DNA from 2 places in the Streptomyces sp. NPDC050448 genome. Region 1 is predicted to be linked to the other one. Evidence: riboswitches for the same ligand, from Rfam matches in the RefSeq annotation. Region 1 holds a riboswitch; the other holds the start of a gene.
The links. Region 1 has a riboswitch for glycine ahead of gcvP (aminomethyl-transferring glycine dehydrogenase). Riboswitches for the same ligand answer to the same signal wherever they lie in the genome.
Positions count from the first base shown of each region.

Region 2: another riboswitch for glycine. It lies ahead of gcvT (glycine cleavage system aminomethyltransferase GcvT); the one in region 1 lies ahead of gcvP (aminomethyl-transferring glycine dehydrogenase).

Region 1 covers NZ_JBFAJR010000012.1:3,302-12,527, reverse strand. The annotation lists gene gcvP (aminomethyl-transferring glycine dehydrogenase) at 1-1,165, opposite strand, end outside; glycine riboswitch at 1,362-1,460, opposite strand; gene AB0I68_RS16445 (PRC-barrel domain-containing protein) at 1,574-1,945, shown strand; gene AB0I68_RS16440 (DNA polymerase IV) at 2,132-3,613, opposite strand; gene AB0I68_RS16435 (MerR family transcriptional regulator) at 3,693-4,331, opposite strand; gene AB0I68_RS16430 (bifunctional nuclease family protein) at 4,513-4,986, opposite strand; gene AB0I68_RS16425 (MerR family transcriptional regulator) at 5,051-5,812, opposite strand; gene AB0I68_RS16420 (FHA domain-containing protein) at 5,856-6,752, opposite strand; gene AB0I68_RS16415 (DUF881 domain-containing protein) at 6,883-7,791, opposite strand; gene AB0I68_RS16410 (small basic family protein) at 7,797-8,129, opposite strand; gene AB0I68_RS16405 (DUF881 domain-containing protein) at 8,126-9,034, opposite strand; gene AB0I68_RS16400 (mannose-1-phosphate guanyltransferase) at 9,144-9,226, opposite strand, start outside.
Region 2 covers NZ_JBFAJR010000018.1:81,846-91,071, forward strand. The annotation lists gene AB0I68_RS21910 (enhanced serine sensitivity protein SseB C-terminal domain-containing protein) at 1-568, opposite strand, end outside; gene AB0I68_RS21915 (enhanced serine sensitivity protein SseB C-terminal domain-containing protein) at 629-1,363, opposite strand; gene AB0I68_RS21920 (AAA family ATPase) at 1,511-2,143, opposite strand; glycine riboswitch at 2,387-2,490, shown strand; gene gcvT (glycine cleavage system aminomethyltransferase GcvT) at 2,675-3,790, shown strand; gene gcvH (glycine cleavage system protein GcvH) at 3,871-4,251, shown strand; gene glyA (serine hydroxymethyltransferase) at 4,267-5,523, shown strand; gene AB0I68_RS21940 (L-serine ammonia-lyase) at 6,023-7,405, shown strand; gene AB0I68_RS21945 (SsgA family sporulation/cell division regulator) at 7,632-8,048, shown strand; gene AB0I68_RS21950 (flavodoxin family protein) at 8,524-9,226, opposite strand, start outside.

The DNA.
Region 1 (9,226 bases):
CGAGCTCGACCCCGCCGGCCGTCAGACCGGCCGCGAGGAGGGCCGCGTAGCGGTGCGTACGGCGGGCGATCGTCCGCAGGCCGTCCGGGCCGTGGTAGACGGCGTACATGCCGGCCATGACGGCGAGCAGCACCTGCGCGGTGCAGATGTTGCTGGTGGCCTTCTCGCGGCGGATGTGCTGCTCACGGGTCTGCAGCGCCAGGCGGTACGCCTTGTTGCCGTCCGCGTCCACGGAGACGCCGACGAGGCGGCCCGGCAGCGAGCGGGCGTGCTTGTCCTGGACGGCCATGTAGCCGGCGTGCGGGCCGCCGAAGCCCATCGGGACGCCGAAGCGCTGGGTGGTGCCGACGGCGATGTCCGCGCCGAGCTCGCCCGGGGAGGTCAGCAGGGTCAGGGCGAGCAGGTCGGCGGAGACGGCGACGATCGCGCCGAGGCCGTGCGCCTGGTCGATGACCGGCTTGATGTCCCGTACGGCACCGGAGGCGCCCGGGTACTGGAGGAGCACACCGTAGACGCCGCGCTCGGCGACCTCGGCCGGGATGCCCTCGGACAGGTCGGCGACGACGACCTCGATGCCGATCGGCTCGGCGCGGGTCTCGATCACGGCGATGGTCTGCGGCAGCGCGTCGGCGTCGACGAGGAAGACGTTCCCCTTGGACTTGCCCACGCGGCGGGCCAGCGTCATGGCCTCGGCGGCCGCGGTGCCCTCGTCGAGCAGGGACGCACCGGAGGTCGGCAGGCCGGTGAGGTCGGCGACGACGGTCTGGAAGTTGAGCAGCGCCTCGAGGCGGCCCTGCGAGATCTCGGGCTGGTAGGGCGTGTACGCCGTGTACCAGGCCGGGTTCTCCATGACGTTGCGGAGGATCACCGGCGGGGTGAAGGTCCCGTAGTAGCCGAGGCCGATCATCGGCGTCAGGACCTGGTTGCGGTCGGCGAGCGAGCGCAGCTCGGCCAGCACCTCGGCCTCGGTCCGCGCCTCGGGCAGGTTCAGCGCCTCGGCGCTCTTGATCACATCCGGCACCGCGGCGGCGGTCAGTTCGTCCAGCGAGCCGTAGCCCACGTGGGCGAGCATCTTCGCCTGCGCCTCGTCATCCGGGCCGATGTGGCGCTGCTCGAAGGGAATGCCTCGCTCCAGCTGGGAGAGCGGAATGCGGTTGGCGGTCATGTACGGAGGCCTCCTGGGTCGTACGACCTGCGAGGGGCACCACGGCGCGGGCACCCGGACGGCCTCCCCCTCTGTCATCTCAACCTGAGAGCTTCACCGGAGTCGCGGTATGACCCGCTGATCCGGCTTTCACCGTCGGTGAGGAGGGGAACCGGCACTGCGCACCCGGTACCCGCCCCTGCTTTCCAGAGTGGCCTCGTCGCGTGCGGTACGTATGCCTGAGAGATTCCGGGGAGGATTTGCTCCTTCGGCGCCTCCGTCATGCTCACTCGGAGGACTCTCCCGCACAGGGTCAACAGCCGTCACCCAGCCTACCAGCGAGGTTCTGCGGCCTCCCTCGAGTGGCCCCCACTCCGGAAATGCACTTTTGTTGTCATTACGGAGGAGTTGCGACCATGTGGAGGGACCGTGCAGACCGACATCGATCCGCGCAGCCTGATCGGCCGCAAGGCGTTCGACCGCAACGGCACCAAGATCGGTACCGTCGACGAGGTCTACCTCGACGATGCCACAGGCGTGCCGGAATGGGCCGCCGTCCGGACGGGCCTGTTCAGCCGGGACGCGTTCGTCCCCCTGGAACCGAGCGAGGTGGTCGACGACACCCTGCGGGTCCCCTTCGAACGCTCCCTCATCAAGGACGCCCCGGACTTCGGCGTCGGCCGCCACCTCTCCCCCGAACAGGAACTGCAGCTCTACCACCACTACGGACTGGACGTCTCCCTCCCGTCGGACATCCAGCGCGACTTCGGCCGCCTGGCGAACGGCGACGACTCCTCCTGAGGACTGTCCCGTAATCCCCGGTGGCTCAGCGCGCGGCGTCGGATGCGGTGCATCGCAAAGCGGAGGGGCGCTCCCCTACAGGGCGCTTCCGGGCGCCCCGACAACGCTGGGGGCACCTCCCAGCTAGCTGGGGGACGAGGTGCGGCAGCCGGCGTCGTGCGCCCGCCGGGGATTGCGGGACAGCCCTCAGGCCGTCCCTTCCGGCGCGGGCTCCCCTACGAGGGGCAGCGGATCGGACGGCTCCAGCTCGGGGTCGTCCACCCGGAAGGTGCGCACCCGGCCCGGTGGCGATCCGGGCCGCTCGAACCGCACGGTCACCCGCCCGACCCCGCTGCCCTGCACCCACCCGGGCCCGTACACGGCGTGCCGTACGTCACTCCCGGCCGCCCAGCGGCGCTCAGGGGCGGGCTCCGGCGCCCCGGGCGGCTCCGCACCCTCGGGAGCCTCTGCGGGCCCGCCAGGCCCTCCTGGCCCACCGGAGCCATCCGGTCCGCCAGGCCCGCCAAGTCCTCCAGGCCCGCCGGACCCTCCCGTCGCTCCGGCCTCCGCAGCAGCGTCCGGCTCGGCACCCCCGCCCACCCCAGCCGCCTCCGCGGCCATGGACTGCGCGAAGAGGTCCTCCTGCGTGTAGTCCGCCAGCCCGGTCACGCCCACGCCCAGCAATCGCACCCCGCCTGTGGTGTCCACCGCCTCCAGCAGCCGCGCCGCGGCCTCCCGCACCACGGCGGGGTCGTCGGTGGGCCCCCGCAGCGTCTCGGAGCGCGTCAGGGTCGAGAAGTCGTACCGCCGCACCTTCAGCACGATCGTGCGCCCCGAGTGCCCCGAGTCCCGCAGCCGGTGCACACACCGGTCGGCGAGCCGCTGCACCTCGTTCCGGATCCGCACCCGGTCGTGCAGGTCCACGTCGAAGGTGTCCTCGACCGACACGGACTTCGCGTCGCGCTCGGCGACCACCGGCCGGTCGTCCAGCCCCAGCGACATCCGGTACAGCCCCACCCCGTGCGAGCGCCCGACCATCCGGACCAGCTCGTCCTCGCCGGCCTCGGCCAGCTCCCCCACGGTGGTGATCCCGGCCCGCCGCAGGTGCTCCCCGGTGGCCGGCCCCACCCCCGGCAGGGTCCGCACCGACATCGGCGCGAGCAGGGCCCGCTCCGTCCCCGGCTCGATCAGCAGCAGCCCGTCCGGCTTGGCCTCCTCCGACGCCACCTTCGCCAGCATCTTCGACCCCGCCAGCCCGACCGACGCACTGAGCCCGGTCGCCGCCAGGATGCCCGCCCGCAGCCGCTGTCCCGTCTCCAGCGCGGATTCCGCGTCGAAGGCGGTACCGCCCGCCTCCAGGTCCACGAAGGCCTCGTCCAGGCTGAGCGGCTCCACGAGCGGTGACAGCTCCCGCAAAAGCGCCATGACCACGTCGCTGACCGCCCGGTACAGGCTGAACCGCGGGATCAGGCAGGCGCCGTTCGGGCAGAGCCGCCGCGCCTGGGCCATCGGCATCGCCGAATGCACCCCGAAGCGCCGGGCCTCGTAGGAAGCGGTGGCGACCACCCCGCGCGGTCCGAGTCCGCCGACGATCACGGCCTTCCCGCGCAGGCTCGGCTTCGACGCCTGCTCCACGGAGGCGTAGAAGGCGTCCATGTCCAGATGCAGGATGGTCGGCGCGGCTCTCACAGCCCCGATGCTGCCTTACGCCACTGACAATCGGCCGAGGCCGGGCCCGGCGCTCTCACGGCCGGGCCGGTGACTCGGCTCAGCCGGCCCGGTTGCGCCGCGCGGCCAGTTCGTCCGTCGGGTTGTGGCCGACGACCGTCTCGCCGGTGTCGACCCGCTCGCCGTGCAGCTGCGACAGCGCCTTCTCGACATCGCGCCACACCACGCCGACGGCGATGCCGAAGATGCCCTGCCCGCCCTGGAGCAGGCTCACGACCTGGTCCGGCGAGGTGCACTCGTACACGGTGGCGCCGTCGCTCATCAGCGTCATGCGCTCGAGGTCCGAGAAACCGCGGTCCCGCAGGTGCTGGACGGCGGTCCGGATGTTCTGCAGTGCCACACCGGTGTCCAGGAAGCGCTTGACGATCTTGAGGACGACGACGTCCCGGAAGCTGTACAGGCGCTGCGTACCGGAGCCGTAAGCGGGGCGCACCGTGGGCTCCACCAGCCCGGTCCGCGCCCAGTAGTCGAGCTGCCGGTACGTGATGCCCGCCGCGGCGCACGCCGTCGGACCCCGGTAGCCGACCTGCTCGGGTGCCGGGTCCGCGCCGGCCGGCGCGACCGGCACCGCTTCCGGCTGACGGCGCGCGGAACCAGCCGCACTGCCGTGGAGCGGGTACGGCCCACCGTCACTCCGCACGGGGATGCCCCCGGTCGTACCGTCGCCCGTGACTCTCACGCCGACCCTCCGTCCTTGACCTGCCCACTCGAACGGTAGGCAGTCACCAGGGGTGCGTCAACGATCGCCACACTCGGCACGCCGAGTGATAATCACCCTGAGAGTGGTTTCCCGTGCCCCATATCGGGGAAACGCTAACCGAATGGTCTGACCACTCCCCGTGGACGGCGCGGCCGACGGCTCACTGCGGCCCGGTGCCGAAGTCCTCCGGAGAGATCTGGTCGAGGAACTCGCGGAATTTCTCCACCTCGTCCTCCTGCTCGTCCGGAATGGCGATTCCGGCGTCGTCCAGCACGCCGTCGCTGCCGTAGATCGGCGTCCCCGTACGCAGGGCCAGCGCTATGGCGTCGGAAGGCCGCGCGCTCACCTCGACCCCGCTGGCGAAGACGAGCTCCGCGTAGAAGACGCCCTCCCTCAGATCCGTGATCCGGACCTCGGTGAGCTCCTCGCCGATCGCCTCCAGCACGTCCTTGAACAGGTCGTGCGTCAGCGGCCGGGCAGGGGCCATGCCCTGCTGCGCGAAGGCAATCGCGGTCGCCTCCCCTGGTCCGATCCAGATGGGGAGGTACCGGTCGCCTCCCACTTCACGCAGGAGCACGATCGGTTGGTTGGAGGGCATTTCCACCCGGACACCCACAACGTCGAGCTCGTTCACACAGCAACCCTAGGACCTGCCCGGCAGGTTTGGGTAGTCGGGCCCCCCTCGGGGATCCCCGAGGTCAGTGCAGACGGACCCCGAGAGCGGTCTGCACCAAGGCCTCGTGGAGCCGTACGGAGAGCCCTGCGAGCTCTTTCATGGTGGCCTCCGCATGCGCCCTGGTCTGCGGGTTGCGGTGCCGGCGCAGCGGTGCAACGACCTGCTCCACCAGGCCCGCCTCCCGGTCCGCTGCGGCCTTCATGGCCCGCAGGTGCCGCGGCTCCAGCCCGAACCGGCCCAGATCCGCCACCAGGCGGGCCACGGTCACCGCCTCGGCGTCGAATCCGCCGCCTGGGGCCTCGCCGATCAGCCCGTACGACTCCCATTCGGCGAGCTGCGCCTCGTCCACCTCGGCCGCGGCCATCAGCTCGGCGCGGCCCACCCGGGCCGCGGCCGGCCGCTCCCGGCCCACCTCGCCGTAGACGGCGGAAGGGCTGGTGGGATCGACGGATTCCCCGTGCCCCGTGGGCGCCGGGATACGGATCTGCTCACCGCGGGCGAGCGCGTCCAGCTGTTCGCGGATGACCTTCAACGGCAGGTAGTGATCCCGCTGCAGACGCAGGATGCGGGCCAGCCGCTCGACGTCGTCGGTGCTGAACTTGCGGTATCCGGAAGGTGTGCGCCGGGGCTCGACGAGCCCTTCCGCCTCCAGGAAGCGAATCTTCGAGATCGTGACTTCGGGGAACTCGTCGCGCAGCATGGTGAGCACCGTGCCGATGCTCACCAGCCGCCCGGCCGAGCCGGCGGTGCCGTTTCCGGCACCGCCTGTCGGGGTGCGCAGCATGGAACCTTCCCTGGGGATCCCCCCGGACCGGGTCCGAGGGTGGTCAGACGCCCCGCAGGCTCGCGTAGAAGACCAGCCGGTACTTGCCGATCTGCACCTCGTCGCCGTTGTGCAGGGCGACCGAGTCGATCGGCTCACGGTTGACGTACGTGCCGTTGAGGCTGCCCACGTCGGCGACGGTGAAGCCGCCCTCCTGGCTCCTGCGGAACTCGACATGCAGCCGGGAGACCGTGACGTCGTCCAGGAAGATGTCGCTCTGCGGGTGCCGGCCCGCCGTGGTCAGCTCACCGTCCAGCAGGAAGCGGCTGCCCGAGTTGGGGCCGCGCCGCACGATCAGCAGGGCGGAACCCGGAGGCAGAGCTTCCACCGCGGCCTGGGCCTCGGGGGACAGCGAGGACGACACGTGCTGTTGTCCCGACACCTCGGCCTCGTAGGCCTCGAGGCCCGAGATCGAGATGGTGGACGTGGTCTCCGAGGCACGCTCCGGCGTCAGGCCCGCCCGCAGCGGCGCGCCGCAGTTGGAGCAGAACCGGCTGGCCGCATCGCTGCGGTGTCCGCACCTGCTGCAAACCTGCTCGGCCGACATGGACGGCTCCTCGCGCCGCGGCTGCCCCGCGGAGGCATTGGTGGCATACGGGTCGGGGGCAAACCCTCCACCCGAACTTGAGGTTGATGGTTCACCGAAACCTATGCGTCCGGAACCGGCAGGGTCAACAGACGACGCGCCCTGCGCGCCGGAAACATCACCCGCGCCGGCGACCTCGTCACGGAAGAGCGGCCGGTCGCCCTGCCCTTCCACCTCTCCCTGCCCGGTGCGGTGCCTGGCTGCACCGCTTTCCTCGCGGTTCTTCTTGCCGAACAACTTCTCAAACAACTTCACGGGCGATTCCCCTTGAACGAAACAGACCCGCCCGTGGGGCAGGACGAACTCCGAATGCACACACCTGCCGACCCGGACATTCTCACAACGTCCGTAACCACCAGACAGTTTCCACCACGCAGCACTACTTCAGTGCGCCGACCCCCCGCAGGCATCAGCCCGCGTGAGCCCGTCCGCGCTCCGCGCCGCGTCACGACGATGACGACCGAGCGTAGTCAGGCTGCTTCGCAGCCCGCAAGGCGTCCACAACGATCTTCGCCGACCGTGTGACGGCGACGGTGGCCTGTTCCTTCTCCAGCGTCTGCACGACACCGCCGGGGATGTTCAGAGCAGGCTCCAGATCCTGCGGCTTGCCGATCACCTTGAACTCATAAGGCTGTGTGATCTTCTTACCGTCGATGCCGATCCCGCCGCCCTCGTCCGAGAAGAACGAGCCCGCCCCGATGCGCACACCATTGATCTGGATCGCCTCGGCCCCGGCCGCCCGCAGCTCCTGGAGGGTGTCCAGCAGCTGGTCCGACTGCACCTGGCCCTTGGGATCGGTGATCTTCAGCGTGATGCCCGGCCCCTGCGCTGCCACCGTACCGGCCAGGATCCCGAGTTGGCGTTCCTTCTCGACCGTCTGGCGACGGGCCTCCTCGGCCTGGTTGGAGCTGCTCTCCAGCTCCTTGCGCTGGTCCTCCAGCCGCTGCTTCTCGTCCTCCAGGCGCTTGGTCCGCCCGTCGAGCTCGTCGAGGATCCGTACGAGGTCCTCCTGGCGGGCCCCGCGCAGCGCGCTGGAGTCGCTGTTCGACCGCACCTGGATGGCCAGTCCCAGCCCGAGGACGAACAGCAGCAGCGCGACGATCAGTTGGGCCCGGCTCACACGCGGCGGCCACAACCCCTCCGCCAGCCGCTGCCGGCCGGTCTGCGCGGGCTCTGCAGCCTTGGCGGCTGCGGCGGGTCCGGCGGATTCGGCGGGTCCGGTGGAATCGGCGGGTCCGGCGGGCTGCGCCGGCTGAGCGGCCTGCGCGTCGCGCTGCGCGCCCTGCTCCGGCCGTTCCTGCGGCGGCAGCTCCGAGCCCATCGGCTCCTCGGGCGGATTGTCGTTCGTACTCATCGGCCTCACGCCCGGAACACGTGCCGGCGGATGGCCGCGGCGTTGGAGAAGATGCGGATGCCGAAGACCACGACCACACCGGTCGACAACTGCGAGCCGACGCCCAGCTTGTCACCGAGGAAGACGATCAGCGCCGCCACGACCACGTTCGACAGGAACGACACCACGAAGACCTTGTCCACGAAGATGCCGTCCAGCATCGCGCGCAGACCGCCGAACACCGCGTCCAGCGCCGCCACCACGGCGATCGGCAGATAAGGCTCGACGACGGCCGGCACTTCGGGCCGGACCAGAAGTCCGATCACCACTCCAGCCACCAGGCCCAGTACCGCGATCACGATGCACCCTTCTTCGGCTCTTCTGCTGTAGCTGTACGTACGGTCAGGCTCGACGCGGCCGGCAGCCGCAGCTCGTCCGCGGGGGACACGGTGTAGCGGATCCCGTAGTTCTCCTGCAGCGCGTGCAGGTACTGGCCGTCCGCGGAATCCTGGAACGCGGTCCCGAGCCGCTTCTTGTCCCCCACCGCCAGCACCTCGTACGGCGGCACCAGCGGCCTGTTGTCGACCAGTATCGCGTCACCCGCGGCCCTGATCGCCGACAGCGCCGTCAGCCGCTGCCCGTTGATCGAGACGGCTTCGGCCCCGGACTGCCAGAGCCCGTTGACGATCTTCTGCATGTCCCGGTCCCGGAGCCGGCCCGTGTCCGAGAACCCGGTATTCTCCCGCGGCTTGCCACCGCCGCCCGACGAAGAGCCCTTGGCGTCGTCCACGACCAGCTTGACCCCCGGTCCGCGGACTTCCGTGGCTCCGGACTGCAGCGCCACGAGCTGCCCCTGCTCGCCGCCGTGCTGCTTGAGCGCCTCACGCTGCCGGCTCGCGACGTTCGCCCGCAGCCGCTCGATGTCCTGCTCCAGACCGTCCGCGTGCTCGTCGGCCCGCTGCACCCGGTCGATCAGCTCCTGCCGCTCCTTGGCCAGCACCGGCGCGGCTATCCGCGCCTGGGCGGCACCGAGCGTGACGACCATGGCGGCGAGCACGAGCCCGGCGGCGAGCGCCAGCTTGGCCTTGAGGGTGCGCGGCAGGCCCGCCGTACCCTCCGCCTCGCGCCGGGCCGACGCTTCCGCATAGCCCTCGTCGAGACTGTGGTCCATCACGTGCGTCAGCAGCGACATGGATGCGTCCGGGCGCGCGGGAGGCGACGGCGCCGGAGTCCGATTGTGGGGCGGCTGCGACATGCCGCTCATCGTCGCATGTCGGCGCCGCCCACACCGAATGCGCCCGTCCGGTGGACAGGGAGCAACGTGCTCCGCACCCGGCCCACCGGACTGCGCTGTTCCGAAAGGTGTCCGGCGCTCAGTGCCCGGCGCCGTCCACCACGCCCGCCCACTCGTCCAGCAGTGCCTGCGCGGACGCGTCGTCGGGGCCTTCGGCCCACA
Region 2 (9,226 bases), on a different contig from region 1:
CGGAGGCGTCGTACAGGTCGAGCCCGACCGCGAGGTACGGCGAACCCAGCGCAGGCTGCACCCAGGCGCGGCGCAGCGAGCGGACGGCGGGGGTACGGTGCGCGTGCTGGGTCAGCAGCCCGTAGAACTGCGGGAGCTCCAGGGCGGGCTCGGACAGCCGCAGCGGACCGGCCGGCATCCGGTCGAGGCCGGTGGCGATCCGGCGCAGGTCGGCCCAGGGGATGCCGAGGCCGCCGCCCTGGGCGTGCGGGTTGAGCCACAGCCCCCAGCGGTCCGGGTACAGGGCGCGGGCGATGTCCCGGCCGGTGACCACCTCGTAGCCGCGGCTCCAGCCGCTGGCGGCCAGTTCCTGGGGGGAGGTCACGCACGGCGCGTACCCGAGGCCCTCGACCTCCATGCCGCCGTACTGGGCGTCAGGGGAGCCCGGCTGGCCCTGCCAGAGCAGCATCCACAGACGGCCCTCGGCGAGGGCATGCAGAAGCGACTCATAACTCTCAAAGCGCCCGGGAGTCACCTGGCGCATCATGTGCTCGACCTGCCCGGCCGCGGCCGTGCCTGACGCACTCACCCGGTACTCCTCTTCGTCTGCCCGTCGTCCCACCCGTATCCGCACCCAGCTTAAGCGGCCCTAAGGGAGGTAGAAGGGGCGTACGCGCGTAACGATGAAGTCGACCACCGGGTCCTGCGCGGCGTCCAGAAGGATCAACTGCACGGGCCAGGGCGGCGGTACGCGGGTCAGGGCCCGGCCGAGGGCGTCCATCGGGGCGTTCCGCATTCCGGGCTCCCATCCCAGCAGCCGGACACCGATGTAGAGCTCCGGTGCCCCGCCCTCGACGCTGGCCAGGCAGCGGTGGGCGGCGGCGACCACGCCGGTGGCGCGGAACTCCTCGGCGGCGGCGTTCAGGAAGTCCACCGGGTCGTCCTGCCAGTCGGGCTCGTAGAGCCGGACGCGGCCGCCGGTGGCGGGGCCGTCGAGCGGGGACCGGCCGACGCGGCAGAGCTCCGCGACGGCGGGCGGGGGCAGCGGGACGCCGACGGCGCCCTCGGGGTTCACGGCGATGCCGAGCTGCGGGGGCAGGCCGCGGGCGAACTCGACGGCGGGGGCCACGGCGAAGTCCATGGCGGGTCCGACGCAGGCGCGGAACTGGGCCTCGGAGCTGTAGACGGGGACGTACGCCGCCCCGTTGATGTCCATGGTGGGCAGCATGAGGCCGGCCCCGTCCGGGCCGCCACCGCCGGGCAGGGGCACCCATACCTGGCTCCGCCCGAGCACCTCGACGATCCGGGCCCCGGCGTCCGCCTGCCCGAGGGCCGCCCCGAGCACGTGCTCCAGCTCGTTGTCCGGCCAGCCGCCGCCGTGCATCTCCGCCTCCGCTTGTGGTCGCTCTCGCTGCCTTGCTGTCACGCCGAGGCTAGTGGGTCCCCGTACGCCCGTGCTCCGCGCCTCCCGCACCGCCTGTGCCGACGGGTGCGGGCCCGGTGCCGCGGGGGCCGGCCGGGGGCCCCGGCCTCAGGGCATCACGGAGCCGGGGGCGCGGAAGGCTATGCGGGTCACGCGGGAGGCCGAGCCGCGGTCCAGCAGGATCGCCGAGGTGCAGCCCGCGGGGAGGCGGCCCGATTCCGCCTCGCGCAGCAGGCGGGCCACCGCGCCGCGGTGGCGGGCGAAGGCGTACGCCGACACCCCGCGCCCCCGCGCCGCCTGCCCGGCCAGGGCCTCGTCCGGGGTGGTGTCCAGCAGCAGCAGGTGCAGCCCCCGGCCCCGCCGCCGCGCGGCCGCCGCCAGCAGGCCGCGGACCCAGCTCTGCGTTCCGCAGTCGTGGACCACCGCCGAGGCCCCGGAGCGCAGCGCCCGCCACAGCCCCCAGTAGTGCGCGCAGCGGACCAGCGGCCGGTACACCCCGTACGGCAGCGCCCGCGGCATCCGCCGCTCCCAGCGCTCGCGCACGTCCTGGGAGTCGATGCCGCCGCCCTCCGCGGCCCGCTTGATCAGCGTGCTCTTGCCGCCGCCCGGCAGGCCGGAGACCACGACGATGTCCCCTTCGGCGAAGCCGAGCCACTGCGGTCCGTGCGCCCCCCGGCCGCGCAGGTCGCGTACGGGACCGCCGTCGGAGCGCGCCCGCCGCGCCGCAGGCACCCCGTCCACGGCTCCCGTCCCGGTCGCCGCCAGCGCTCCGAATCTCCGCACGGTGATCGCCTCCCCCAATCGGGCCCACGCAGGACCCCATGCCCACTGAGTGTAAAGAGACGGTAATCCGGCAGTCCCCGGTTCCGGTCCCCGCTTCCCGGCCGCATCACCGGTCCGTACGTTCTTTCGGGCCCGCCCGCCCAATCGCCCGGACGGCGTGCAATGATGTGCGCCATCTGGACCAACTGCATACCGGCCGCTTGAATCCGCGCGGGAGAGTCCCGGCAGGCCGCGAGGCCGTGCCCGGGCGCCGAAGGAGCAAGTACCTCCCTTGAATCTCTCAGGCCCCGTACCGCGTGGATGAGGCAGATCTGAAAAGCGAGCCGCGCCGCCGTCCCTCACGACGGCATCCGCGTGCGCTCCACCCAAGGTGCAAGTCGACGTTCCCCGGGTCCGACCGGGAACTCTCGGCGAACCTCTCAGGTTCCGATGACAGATGGGGAGGATCGTCCTCGTCATGTCATGCCCTGGGACCCGGGAGCCACACCCATGAGCACTGCCCCCCGCCTGACCGCCCTCGATGCGCTGCACCGCCTCCTCGGTGCGACCATGACCGATTTCGCGGGCTGGGACATGCCCCTGCGGTACGCCAGTGAACGCGACGAGCACAACGCCGTTCGGACCAGGGCCGGTCTCTTCGACCTCTCCCACATGGGCGAGATCACGCTGACCGGCCCGGAGGCCGTCAAGGCCCTGGACTACGCGCTGGTCGGCAACATCTCCACCGTCGGCGTCGGCCGCGCCCGCTACACGCACATCTGCCAGGAGGACGGCGGGATCGTCGACGACCTGATCGTCTACCGCCTGGGCGAGACCGAGTACATGGTCGTCGCGAACGCCTCGAACGCCCAGGTCGTCCTGGACGCCCTGACCGAGCGCGCCGCCGGCTTCGACACCGAGGTCCGCGACGACCGTGACGCGTACGCGCTGATCGCCGTGCAGGGCCCGGAGTCCCCCGGCATCCTCGCCTCCCTCACCGACGCCGACCTGGACGGCCTGAAGTACTACGCCGGCCTGCCGGGCACGGTCGCGGGCGTGCCCGCGCTGATCGCGCGTACGGGCTACACGGGCGAGGACGGCTTCGAGCTGTTCGTCGCCCCCGAGCACGCCGTCGAGCTGTGGCAGGCGCTGACCAAGGCCGGCGAGGGCGTCGGCCTGGTCCCGGCGGGCCTGTCCTGCCGCGACACCCTGCGCCTGGAGGCGGGCATGCCGCTGTACGGGCACGAGCTGACCACCTCCCTCACCCCGTTCGACGCGGGTCTGGGCCGGGTCGTCAAGTTCGAGAAGGAGGGCGAGTTCGTGGGCCGCGCCGCCCTGGAGGCCGCCGCCGAGCGCGCCGCCACGAACCCGCCCCGCAAGCTGGTCGGCCTGATCGCCGAGGGCCGCCGCGTCCCGCGCGCCGGCTTCCCCGTCGTGGCCGGCGGACAGGTCATCGGCGAGGTCACCTCGGGCGCCCCGTCCCCGACGCTGGGCAAGCCGATCGCGATGGCGTACGTGGACGCGGTGCACGCCGCGCCCGGCACGTCCGGCGTCGGCGTGGACATCCGCGGTACGCATGAGCCGTACGAGGTCGTGGCCCTGCCGTTCTACAAGCGGCAGAAGTAGCGCCCGTACGCCGTACCGGCCGTCTCAGTACGCAAGACCGCTGTTCGTATCCACTCCCCCGCATCCAGGAGAATCAGGTCATGAGCAACCCCCAGCAGCTGCGTTACAGCAAGGAGCACGAGTGGCTGTCGACCGCCGAGGACGGCGTCGCGACGGTCGGCATCACGGAGTTCGCGGCCAACGCGCTCGGTGACGTCGTCTACGCCCAGCTCCCCGAGGTCGGCGACACCGTGACCGCGGGCGAGACCTGCGGTGAGCTGGAGTCGACCAAGTCCGTCAGCGACCTGTACTCCCCCGTGACCGGTGAGGTCGTCGAGGCCAACCAGGACGTCGTGGAAGACCCGGCGCTCGTGAACACCGCCCCGTTCGAGGGTGGCTGGCTGTTCAAGGTGCGCATCGCGGAGGAGCCGGCCGACCTGCTCTCCGCCGAGGAGTACGCCAAGCTCACCGCCGGTAACTGACCACAGGGGATCCTGATGTCTGTTCTGAACACCCCCCTCCACGAGCTCGACCCGGACGTCGCCGCCGCCGTCGACGCCGAGCTCGCACGCCAGCAGTCCACCCTGGAAATGATCGCGTCGGAGAACTTCGCTCCGGTCGCCGTCATGGAGGCCCAGGGCTCGGTCCTGACCAACAAGTACGCCGAGGGCTACCCGGGCCGCCGTTACTACGGCGGCTGCGAGCACGTCGACGTGGTCGAGCAGATCGCGATCGACCGCATCAAGGCGCTGTTCGGCGCCGAGGCCGCGAACGTCCAGCCGCACTCGGGTGCGCAGGCGAACGCCGCCGCGATGTTCGCGCTGCTGAAGCCGGGCGACACGATCATGGGCCTGAACCTGGCCCACGGCGGTCACCTGACCCACGGCATGAAGATCAACTTCTCCGGCAAGCTCTACAACGTGGTCCCGTACCACGTCGACGAGACCGGCCAGGTCGACATGGCCGAGGTCGAGCGCCTCGCCAAGGAGTCCAAGCCGCAGCTGATCGTCGCCGGCTGGTCCGCTTACCCGCGCCAGCTGGACTTCGCCGCCTTCCGCCGCATCGCGGACGAGGTCGGCGCGTACCTGATGGTCGACATGGCGCACTTCGCCGGCCTGGTGGCCGCGGGCCTGCACCCGAACCCGGTGCCGCACGCCCACGTCGTCACCACCACCACGCACAAGACCCTCGGCGGTCCGCGCGGCGGTGTCATCCTGTCGACGCAGGAGCTGGCCAAGAAGATCAACTCCGCGGTCTTCCCGGGTCAGCAGGGCGGCCCGCTGGAGCACGTGATCGCGGCCAAGGCGGTCTCCTTCAAGGTGGCGGCCTCGCCCGAGTTCAAGGAGCGCCAGGAGCGCACGCTCGAGGGCGCGAAGATCCTCGCCGCCCGTCTGGTCCAGGACGACGTCAAGGCCGTGGGCGTGGACGTCCTCACCGGCGGCACCGACGTGCACCTGGTCCTGGTCGACCTGCGCAACTCCGAGCTGGACGGCCAGCAGGCCGAGGACCGCCTCCACGAGGTCGGCATCACGGTCAACCGCAACGCCATCCCGAACGACCCGCGGCCGCCGATGGTCACCTCGGGTCTGCGGATCGGTACGCCGGCCCTCGCGACCCGCGGTTTCGACGCCGAGGCCTTCACCGAGGTCGCCGAGATCATCGCGCAGGCGCTGAAGCCCGCGTACGACAGCGAGTCCCTCAAGGCGCGCGTCTCCGCGCTCGCGGCGAAGTTCCCGCTGTACCCGACGCTCTGACGTCCGGGATTCATGAGCAGGGCCCGGTTCCGCAGTCCCCAGAACCGGGCCCTTCTCATGACCACTGACCTCCGAAGGTCTCGGCCTGCGCGCGCGTGGCCTGCGCGCCGCACCGGTCGAGGCGGCCGGACCCCGGGATCGCCGCGGCCCCGACCGGCGCCGCGCCCCCGCTCCCGCACCTCGGCGGCCCGCGTCCGGGCGGTCCGCGCGGGCGTCCGGGCCCGCTCCGCGGGGCCGCCAGGACCGGATCCCATCCTGGAGGCGAGGAAGCCCCTCGCCACACCGTCGTGGCACGGGAACGTGACCTGACCCACGCCCAACCGCAACCTCGCGCACCCGGTCCGGCAGCCGAACCGTTCACTTCACCGCGTTAAGCTCGTCTGTCGGACAAAATCCGAACAATCACCCCTCCTGAACCATCCGCATCACCCGCTCCGCCTGCATCACCCACCTCTTCTGCCCCCTCCCACCCCACGAGCAGACAAGGGAGTCCGCCACCGTGGCCATCTCCGTCTTCGATCTCTTCTCCATCGGCATCGGCCCCTCCTCCTCCCACACGGTCGGTCCGATGCGGGCCGCCCGCATGTTCGTGACGCGGCTGAAGAAGGACGGCGTGCTCGCCCAGACCGCGGCGGTCCGGGCCGAGCTGTACGGCTCCCTCGGTGCGACCGGCCACGGCCACGGCACGCCCAAGGCGGTGCTGCTGGGCCTGGAGGGCCACTCCCCCCGCACGGTGAACGTGGAGACGGCCGACGACGAGGTGGAGCGCATCCGCCGGACGGGCCGCCTGCGCCTGCTCGGCACCGAGATAGGGGGCGCGCACGAGATCGCCTTCGACGAGCCGAACCAGCTGATCCTGCACCGCCGCCGGTCCCTGCCGTACCACGCGAACGGCATGACGCTCTTCGCGTACGACGCCTCGGGCGCCCCGCTGCTGGAGAAGACGTACTACTCGGTCGGCGGCGGCTTCGTGGTGGACGAGGACGCGGTCGGCGAGGACCGGATCAAGCTCGACGACACGGTGCTGAAGTACCCGTTCCGCTCGGGCGACGAGATGCTCCGCCTGGCGAACGAGACCGGCCTGTCGATCTCCTCCCTGATGCTGGAGAACGAGAAGGCCTGGCGCACGGAGGAGGAGATCCGCGAGGGCCTGCTCGAGATCTGGCGGGTCATGCAGGCCTGCGTCGCGCGCGGCATGTCCCGCGAGGGCATCCTCCCGGGCGGCCTGCGGGTCAAGCGCCGGGCGGCCTCCACGGCGCGCCAGCTGCGCACCGAGGGCGACCCGATGATGCACCGCAGCGAGTGGACGACGATCTACGCGATGGCGGTCAACGAGGAGAACGCGGCGGGCGGCCGCGTCGTGACGGCCCCGACGAACGGCGCGGCGGGCGTCCTGCCGGCGGTCCTGCACTACTACATGAACTTCGTGCCGGGCGCGGACGAGGACGGCGTGGTCCGCTTCCTCCTCGCGGCGGGCGCGATCGGCATGCTGTTCAAGGAGAACGCCTCGATCTCCGGCGCCGAGGTCGGCTGCCAGGGCGAGGTCGGCTCGGCCTGCTCGATGGCGGCCGGAGCCCTCGCCGAGGTCCTGGGCGGCACCCCGGAGCAGGTCGAGAACGCGGCCGAGATCGGCATGGAGCACAACCTGGGCCTGACCTGCGACCCGGTCGGCGGGCTGGTCCAGATCCCGTGCATCGAGCGCAACGGCATGGCGGCGGTCAAGGCGGTCACGGCGGCGAAGATGGCGATGCGCGGCGACGGCACCCACAAGGTCTCCCTCGACAAGGTCATCAAGACCATGAAGGAGACGGGCGCCGACATGAAGGTCAAGTACAAGGAGACCGCCCGCGGCGGCCTGGCGGTGAACGTCATCGAGTGCTGATCCGGCACATACGACGGGGGAGGGCCCGACGCCACGCGTCGGGCCCTCCCCCGTCGGCTTCCGGCCCGCCCTCCCCCCGGAGGGCGGGCCCCTTCGCGTTCCTGTGACCAGACAGGTCCAGCGGCCCTCCGGGTCGGGACCTTCGGCCCACGGGGGCGGCCGGGAGGTGGGCTAGCTTGCCCGAGGGGGTGTGGATCCCCCCGACGGCCGACAGAGAGGCGTGCGCATGGACGGCATAGACGGCATCGAGCACCGCGTCCTCCCGCTCCGGCTGGAGGCCTCGCCCGCGCCCGTGCCGGTGCACGGGGTCTTCACGTACCGCTGCGACCGGCCCTACGAGCTGGCCCTCGACTTCCAGGGCGCCGGGATGCACCTGGCGCGCTGGGTGTTCTCCCGGGACCTGCTGCTCGACGGGGAGACCTGCGCGACGGGCCAGGGGGACATCCAGGTGTGGCCGCGGTGGCACGGCAGCGAGCCGCGCGTCTTCCTCGCCTTCAGCAACGGCGAGCAGAGCTGTGTCGTGTCCGCCCGCGCGAAGGACGTGCGCGCGCTGGGCCGGCGGCTGGTCGGGCTGGTGCCGCGGGGCGAGGAGCAGCGGCACTACGACCTCGACGCCGAGCTGAGCACCCTCCTGCCCCGGTAGGTGACCGATTACTCCGGTTTCTTTTTGTTTCATCTGATTTGGGTGCACCTATGAGCCCGCCGGGAGCGTCCTCAGCGGTGTCACCTGTCCCCGCCTCTGAAGAATCCGGTTCTACCTGCCCCGGCTCGAGGGCCTCGCCCTGACCGGCGACTTCGAGGGGTACGTCACGTTCGGCGCCGCCTTCAACGGCAAGCCCCCCTTCACCTCCTTCAAGCGGCACGCGCCCGAGCGGTTCGTGCTGGACATCGCACACCGCAGCGTCTGCTGCTGAGGCCCGGTGCGCCGCGCCCGCCGGAGCCGCGCGCCCTCGGGATGCTGCTGAACGGATGAGATCGCTCGGGATGGCGCATCCGTCGGGATCTTCGCCGGAGTGCCGACATCTAGTGCGTAGCGAAGCTGCCGCCAGGTTCCGTTCGGCGAACCGTCACCGCAACGCTTCGCCGAACGGATGGTGATCCGCCCCGGGCCATTCCCCTCAGCGGTGCTCGGGGTTCGGGAAGTCGAAGCGGCAGCCGGCGTCCCACTCCGAGCGCTGGTTGCCGTGCGCCGGGATCCCGCCCGAGCGTCTGAGCAGGGCGGCCAGGTGCATGAGGTTCCACGTCATGAAGCTGGTGTTCCGGTTGGTGAAGTCGTTCTCGGGGCCGCCCGAGCCGGGGTCGAGGTACGAGGGCCCGGGCCCGGCCTCGCCGATCCAGCCCGCGTCGGCCTGCGGCGGGACCGTGTAGCCGAGGTGCTGGAGGCTGTAGAGGATGTTCATGGCGCAGTGCTTCACGCCGTCCTCGTTGCCGGTGATGAGTGCGCCGCCGACGCGGCTGTAATAGGCGTACTGGCCCTGCTCGTTCAGGAGCGAGGAGCAGGCGTAGAGCCGCTCGATGACCTGCTTCATGACGGAGCTGTTGTCGCCGAGCCAGATCGGGCCGCACAGGACGAGGATGTCGGCGTCCATGATCTGGCTGTAGAGCACGGGCCACTGGTCGGTCTCCCAGCCGTGCTCGGTCATGTCGGGCCAGACACCGGTGGCGATGTCGTGGTCGACGGCCCGGATCAGCGAGGTCCGGACGCCGGCCGCCTCCATGACGGCGCGGCTCCTGTCGATCAGGCCTTCGGTGTTGCTGGTCTCGGGCGAGCGCTTGAGGGTGCAGTTGACGTAGACGGCGGACAGGTCGGAGTAGTCGTAG